3 regions of the Rhizobium sp. SL42 genome follow, and region 3 is predicted to be linked to each of the others. Evidence: riboswitches for the same ligand, from Rfam matches in the RefSeq annotation. Region 3 holds a riboswitch; each other region holds the start of a gene.

Region 1 (2,261 bases), 530 kb from region 3:
GGCTTATTTGTCGGCCAGCATGGCGACCAGAACATCTGTCTGCGAGATTATGCCGACCAGCCGGTTCCCACCGTTGATCACCGGGAGATAGTGCAGTCCTTCCTCGGCGAACGTGACAATCGCCGCCGAAACCGGAGACTGGGGCAGTACCGTACGGACCGGTGTCGTCATGATATCGCGCACGGTGCCGTTCGGAGCAGAAGCACCGGAAAGCGCGAGCTGCAATCGCCGGCGAAAGCCGATGACCGGCCGACCTTTGTTCCACTCGGCCTTGTCCAGCAGATCCGTCTGCGTGACGATACCGATGACCCGGGCATTGTCGTCTGTCACCGGCAACGCCTTGATGTGATGACGTCGCAACAGCGTCAAGGCCTCCTGCAATGAAGCGTCTGGCGCAACGGCAACAACGTCGCGCGACATGATCTGGGCACAGACGGTATCGCCGCTGCGCCGCTGGTAGGAACGAAGTTCCGTGCGCCGCAGGATATTTTCGAGATCGTCCCGGTCGATATCGAGAAATTCGTCGTATTCCAGCAGCACCTCGTCGAGATCCGCGCGGGTAAAGCCGATGCGCTCGACCGGCGATGGATCGGACGTACCGTGTTCGGAAGCTGCCGGTTTCGGCATATGCGGATAGCGGCGGCCGGTCAGATTGTTGAAAGCGAGCGCCAATAGCAGCAGGAGCAACGAGTTTCCGGCGACCGGCCAGACGACGAAATCATAGCCCAAGCTTTGCACGAGCGGGCCACCGAGGACCGCCGTCAGGGCTATGGCACCGCTCGGCGGATGCAGGCAGCGCAGTGCCATCATCGCGGCAATCGCCACGCCGACAGCCAAGGCCGAGGCAAGAAAGGGATCCGCCACCAGCTTGGCGACCGTAACCCCGATGAGCGCGGACACGATATTGCCGCCCATGATCGACCAGGGCTGGGCCAAGGGACTGGAGGGTACAGCGAACAATAGCACCGCAGAGGCCCCCATCGGCGCGATCAAAGCGGGCAGACCTGGACTTTCCTTGGCGAAGAAATGGCCAACAAGACCAGTCGCCAGGATCCCGATCAAGGCACCCGCAACTGCCCGCCCCCGCTCCCGGTAGCTGACTGTCGCTGCTTCGGGAATCAATCGGAAAAACCAGGGATGCTGTTGCGTCATGACCTGTCCGGCACAAACGAGAGGAACCGCAGCGCGCTTAGCACATGCAAGGCTCCGCCGTCACCGCCAAAGGCATGACGATGTCAACAGCGCGCTTCAGATCGCCACTTGACGCGGCAAGCCTTATCTTCGTAACCTTGCCGCATTCACCAGGGGGGTCCCGCCAAGGGGCTGAGAGTCTGCTGGGCTTTTTCGAAAGCAGCGCAGTGACCCGTTGAACCTGATCCAGTTCATACTGGCGTAGGGACGGTGCGAGCGCTGCAATGCCACGAGTCCATCTAGGTGGGCCTATGGCAGGCGTCTATCCATCTTTCCGGCTGACATGACTGGGTCTCCAACATCAAACTTGGAGCCTCACGATGAACATTGCCCAAAATTTTGCCAAACCCGAAGTCACCACCGGACCACTTCCGGCCTCGACAAAAATCCATCTGCAAGGCCAACTGCACGCGGACATTCGCGTCCCGATGCGCCAGATCGCCCTTCATCCAACCTCCGGCGAGCCGCCCGTCAACCTCTATGACAGCTCCGGTCCCTACACCGATCAGGCGACGACGATCGCGATTGATGCAGGATTGACCCGCAATCGCGCAACCTGGATCACGGATCGCTCCGATGTCGAGGTCTATCCCGGTCGCCATATCAAGCCGGAAGACAACGGCTTCGTCTCCGGCGACCGGCTGACGCCCGAATTTCCCAGGCGTCACTCTCCACTGCGCGCTAAGGGCGGCAAGGCCGTCACACAACTCGCCTATGCAAGAGCCGGGATCGTCACGGCAGAAATGGAATTCATCGCAATTCGCGAAAATCTCGGCCGCAAGGCGGCCAGGGAGACGATGAAGCGCGACGGCGAGAGTTTCGGTGCGCATATCCCGGACTATGTCACGCCGGAATTTGTCCGCATGGAAGTCGCCGCCGGCCGCGCAATCATTCCAGCCAACATCAACCATCCTGAACTCGAGCCGATGATCATCGGCCGCAATTTCCTCGTCAAGATCAATGCCAATATCGGCAATTCCGCCGTCACCTCGTCGATGGCAGAGGAGGTTGAAAAGATGGTATGGGCGATCCGCTGGGGTGCCGACACCGTCATGGACCTGTCCACCGGC
Region 2 (2,261 bases), 500 kb from region 3:
CGGCGGCTGCCATTGCGGCGCTATCCGCTTCGAAGCCGAAGTCGACCCGCAGGAGGTCGGCATCTGCCATTGCACCGATTGCCAGCGACTGACCGGATGCGCTTACCGGGTCAGCGTCGGTGCGGAACCCATGGATTTCCGCGTTGTGGCGGGCACGGCGCGCCGATACCGCAAGTTCGGCGCCAGCGGCAGGCCGAGTGACCAGTACTTCTGTGATATCTGTGGTTCGCCACTCTGGCGGGTCGATGCCACCGGCGCCAGCATCGCCATACGCCTCGGAACGATCGATCAGCGGCAGGCGCTCACGCCACGCCATCAGAGCTGGACCGGCTCTGCCCTGAGATGGGTGAGCGACATACGGGACATTCCCGCATCTGCCGGCGAATAGACCAGGGGATTATCTCCAAAGGGCGTGGAAATGATGCACGGGCCCATGTCCCGAACCCACGGCCAAAGCCCCCGACGTCGCGACCGCGCTAGCCAGCCAGCTCTTGGCCGCTGCAACGGCGTCAACTGTTGTCAGCCCCTTTGCAAGTTCGGCGGCAATCGCACTCGACAGCGCGCAGCCCGTCCCGTGGGTGTTCTTCGTGGCAATCCGCGGCGCTTCGAACCAACGAAAGCGCCCGCCTGAAACCAGCAGGTCCGGGCTGTCGGCGGCGGCGAGATGCCCGCCCTTCAACAACACAGCCTTGGGCCCCTGTAACATCAGACGGGCGCCCTGCGATTCCATCACCTCCCGGCGGGCCGCCTCCGGCTCGCCGAGCAGGACAGCGGCTTCGGGAAGATTGGGGGTGAGAAGCGTTGCGAGGGGCAGAAGCTCATCGCGGAGCACGGCAACCGCTTCGGGGTCCAGCAGCGCGGCACCGCCCTTGGCGATCATGACGGGATCCAGGACGATTGGAATGGCGCGATATGGCTTCAGCGCTTCGGCAACCGCGCGGGCAATATCGGCATTGGCAATCATGCCGATCTTGACGGCATCGACGTGCAGGTCGGCGAAAATCATCCGGATCTGCTCCGCGACGAAGTCAGGGTCGATAGCCTGTACCGACGAAACGCCCCGGGTGTTCTGTGCCGTCAGCGCCGTGATCGCCGCCATGCCGTAGCATCCGCGTGCAGAGAACGTCTTCAGATCGGCCTGGATCCCGGCCCCACCGGACGGATCGGATCCGGCAATCGACAGCACATTGGCAATGAAACTGGACATGGATTTCACGGGCGCCCCTTCTCCAGCGGGGTAGCCGACGGGAAGGGCCACGATATGCGCGGAGGCTTCCCAAGCGACTCCCTCCGCCAGCATTATCTGGTTCAGGTTCAAAGGGTGCTTCTCAGCCCATCTTTCGATGAACGCCCCTGTCTCTGGAGCCTAGTCTTAGAGCAGAGCGGCGCTGCTGTCATGCAAAATGGCATAGGCACAGCCCCGAACCATTTGCGACAAAAGTCAAAAATGGCTAGTTGCGTAGTCAGCCTATCGTCCCAGCTCAAGGAATTCGCGATTGCCCTTCGCCCAGAACACCGTCTTCGACAAGCGTTACAATGGCTTTCTGTTCGACATGGACGGTACGCTGCTCAACTCCATCGCGGCCGCAGAGCGCGTGTGGGGCAAATGGGCCGCACGCCACGGGCTCGATGTCGAGGCCTTCCTGCCAACGATGCATGGCAAACGTGGCATCGACACGATCAGCGGACTTGGCCTGCCGGGTGTCGACGTTCAGGCGGAAGCGCTGGAAATCGAGCGCGGTGAAATCGAAGACGTCGAGGGTGTGGTCGCCATTCCCGGCGCGATAGACTTTCTGAACGGCCTGCCCTCGGCGCGCTGGGCGATCGTCACATCGGCCCCTGTGCTCCTCGCAAGGGCCCGCATCGAGGCCGCGGGCCTGCCGCAGCCGCCAAAAATCGTCACCGCCGAAGACGTGAAGATCGGAAAACCAAATCCTGCGGGTTATCTGCTCGGGGCAAGCCATCTCGGTGTCGATCCGGCCCGCTGCCTGGTGTTCGAAGACGTGATGGCCGGCGTGCTGGCCGGCGAAGCTGCGGGCTCGGATGTCATGGTGGTCACCGCCACCCACAGCCATCCACTTGAGACCCGGCATCCGGCAATTGCGAGCTATATCGGGCTTAAGGTGCATGTCGACGGCGATGGCGGCATGCAGATCGTCCGGGCCGGCTGACCTTTTCCAAGGTCAGCCCGGGAATGGCACGCCCGCGCCTCTGGTGCGCGGGCTGACCGACATCGCATGGAAAACGATCAAGCCGCCTTG
Region 3 (2,261 bases):
CGACCGGATCGCCGATCACGCCGAGGAATGCGCCGTCCATCCGTCCGCTGAGCAGGGCGACCAGCGCCGTGCCGATAAAACCCGCCACCAGCGCCAGCACCAGGAGACCGCCGGCCAGAGCAGGCAGTTCCTCCGCGTTTGACAGGATGCGCGGGCGTGCCATGCCGCGATGCTCAGTTCAGCGTCATCGCCGCCAGCCATTCGTCGATCCAGGCCTTGCGGTTGGCGGCGACCTCGGCCGAGTTAATCAGGAACGTTGTCTTCGGCTGCACCAGCTTGCCGAAAGCGTCCGGCAGCGGCTCTGATGTGGCAGCCGCCGGCATCATCCAGTTATTGGTCGGGATCGTGTCCTGGAAGCCCGGCTCGAGCATGAAGGCGAGAAACTGCCGGGCAAGATCCTTTTCCGGCGCGTTTTTCAACAGGCCCGCGACCTCGATCTGGATGTAGTGACCCTCGGAAAACTCCGCCGCCTGATAGCGGTCGGTTTCTTCCGCCACCATGTGGTAGGCCGGCGAGGTTGTATAGGACAGCACCATCGGCGCCTCGCCCTTGGTGAACAGGCCGTATGCCTCCGACCAGCCTGGCGTCACCGTCAGCACGCGGCCCTTGAGCTTCGCCCAGGCTTCCGGCGCCTTGTCGCCATAGACCGACTTCACCCAGAGAAGCAGGCCAAGCCCCGGCGTCGAGGTACGCGGATCCTCGATGACGATCTTCTGGCTCGGATCGCCGTCGACCAGTTCCTGCAGGCTCTTCGGCGGGGTCTTCAGCGTCTCGGTGTCATAGATCACGGCGAAATGACCGTAGTCATAGGGCACGAAGACCTCGTCGGAAAAGCCGCCCGGCACCTTGGCCTTGGAAAGGTCAACGCCAGAGGCCTCGAACAGGCCGGTCTGCTTGGCCTCTTCGGTCAGGCTGGTGTCGAGGCCGAGAACCACATCGGCCTTGGAGCCTTCGCCTTCCAGCTTAAGCCGTGTCAGCAGCGCCACGCCATCGGCCACGCCGACGAAATTGACCGTGCAGTCGCAGGTCTTCTCGAAGGCTTCCTTCACCTTCGGCCCCGGACCCCATTCGGAAATGAAACTCTCATAGGTATAGACGGTCAGCACCTTGTCGGCGGCATGCGCCGGCAGCACCAGATCTGACCCGAGAAGGCCTGTTGCGAGAAGCGCTGCGGCCAGGCCGGAACGCAAGGTGTCGACGAGATATGATGGCATGACGCCCTCCTCCTAAAAAACAATTGATCTCGGGATAGGGCGCTTTGCGATCGACGCGTCTAATCCCTCCGCCGGTGTTAACCGGATCAGGTTCCGCGGGTTGGCTGTCGCCTCTCAGCATTTCGTCCCGATGGAACGAAAGGCACCCCGTTAGAGCACTGTTGAGATAGCGCGGCGCGCGGATCAGCGCAAGATGCGCCATCCACGTCACGCAAGGCCGCCATGCATCGAAGGGTAAGGGAAACGCAAGCCCCGCATGCTAGACCTTGTCTTCGATTGATGGGATGAGTGTGCATGGTTACGTTTCATACCGAGCAGCAGGCCGCAGCGGAAAACGCCATTGCAGCCGCCGAACTGAGTTTCAGCCGCCAGATTTCGATTGCCGCCGACAGTTTCTGGCGTTCGGCGGTTCGCAACCGCATTCTCGGCGTCGCTTCCGCCCTGCTCGGCATCATCCTGCTGACCGCCTATGGCACCGTGTTGCTCAATCAGTGGAACGCGCCTTTCTACAATGCGCTGGAACGTCGCGATCTCACCGCCTTCCTCAACGAATTGCGCAACTTCGCCATCATTGCCGGCTTCCTGCTGCTGCTCAATGTCATCCAGACCTGGCTCAACCAGATGACGGCGCTCTACATGCGTGAAGGCCTGTCGCGCGATGTCGTCGATCAGTGGCTGACGGACAGGCGCGCCTTTCGCCTGTCGATGTCGAGCCCGCTCGGCGTCAATCCCGACCAGCGCCTGCATGAAGACGCCCGCAAGCTTGCCGAGATGACCACCTCGCTGACCATCGGCCTTGTCCAGTCGACCATCCTTCTCGTCAGCTTCATCGGCGTGCTGTGGAACCTGTCGAGCAATTTCACCTTCCATGTCGGCACATACAGCTTCGCCATCCCCGGCTACATGGTCTGGGGCGCCATCCTCTATGCGCTCGCAGCCTCGCTGCTCAGCCAGCTGGTCGGGCGCCGCCTCTCGCGGCTGAACGCCGATCGTTATGCCCGCGAAGCCGATCTGCGCTTCTCCCTGATGCGGGCGAATGAAAATCTC

What was found. A riboswitch is a leader RNA that binds a small molecule or an ion and turns the genes downstream of it on or off. The one in region 3 is predicted to bind thiamine pyrophosphate.
Region 1: linked by a shared signal. The riboswitch ahead of thiC (phosphomethylpyrimidine synthase ThiC) and the one ahead of thiB (thiamine ABC transporter substrate binding subunit) in region 3 are both predicted to bind thiamine pyrophosphate.
Region 2: linked by a shared signal. The riboswitch ahead of thiD (bifunctional hydroxymethylpyrimidine kinase/phosphomethylpyrimidine kinase) and the one ahead of thiB (thiamine ABC transporter substrate binding subunit) in region 3 are both predicted to bind thiamine pyrophosphate.

What each region holds. Positions count from the first base shown of each region.
Region 1 covers NZ_CP063397.1:4,056,882-4,059,142, forward strand. The annotation lists gene IM739_RS19140 (HPP family protein) at 4-1,152, opposite strand; TPP riboswitch at 1,294-1,417, shown strand; gene thiC (phosphomethylpyrimidine synthase ThiC) at 1,512-2,261, shown strand, end outside.
Region 2 covers NZ_CP063397.1:1,025,658-1,027,918, reverse strand. The annotation lists gene IM739_RS04750 (GFA family protein) at 1-388, shown strand, start outside; gene thiD (bifunctional hydroxymethylpyrimidine kinase/phosphomethylpyrimidine kinase) at 398-1,207, opposite strand; TPP riboswitch at 1,269-1,365, opposite strand; gene IM739_RS04740 (HAD family hydrolase) at 1,497-2,171, shown strand; gene IM739_RS04735 (peptide chain release factor 3) at 2,249-2,261, opposite strand, start outside.
Region 3 covers NZ_CP063397.1:521,235-523,495, forward strand. The annotation lists gene thiP (thiamine/thiamine pyrophosphate ABC transporter permease) at 1-163, opposite strand, end outside; gene thiB (thiamine ABC transporter substrate binding subunit) at 174-1,214, opposite strand; TPP riboswitch at 1,261-1,374, opposite strand; gene IM739_RS02325 (ABC transporter ATP-binding protein/permease) at 1,509-2,261, shown strand, end outside.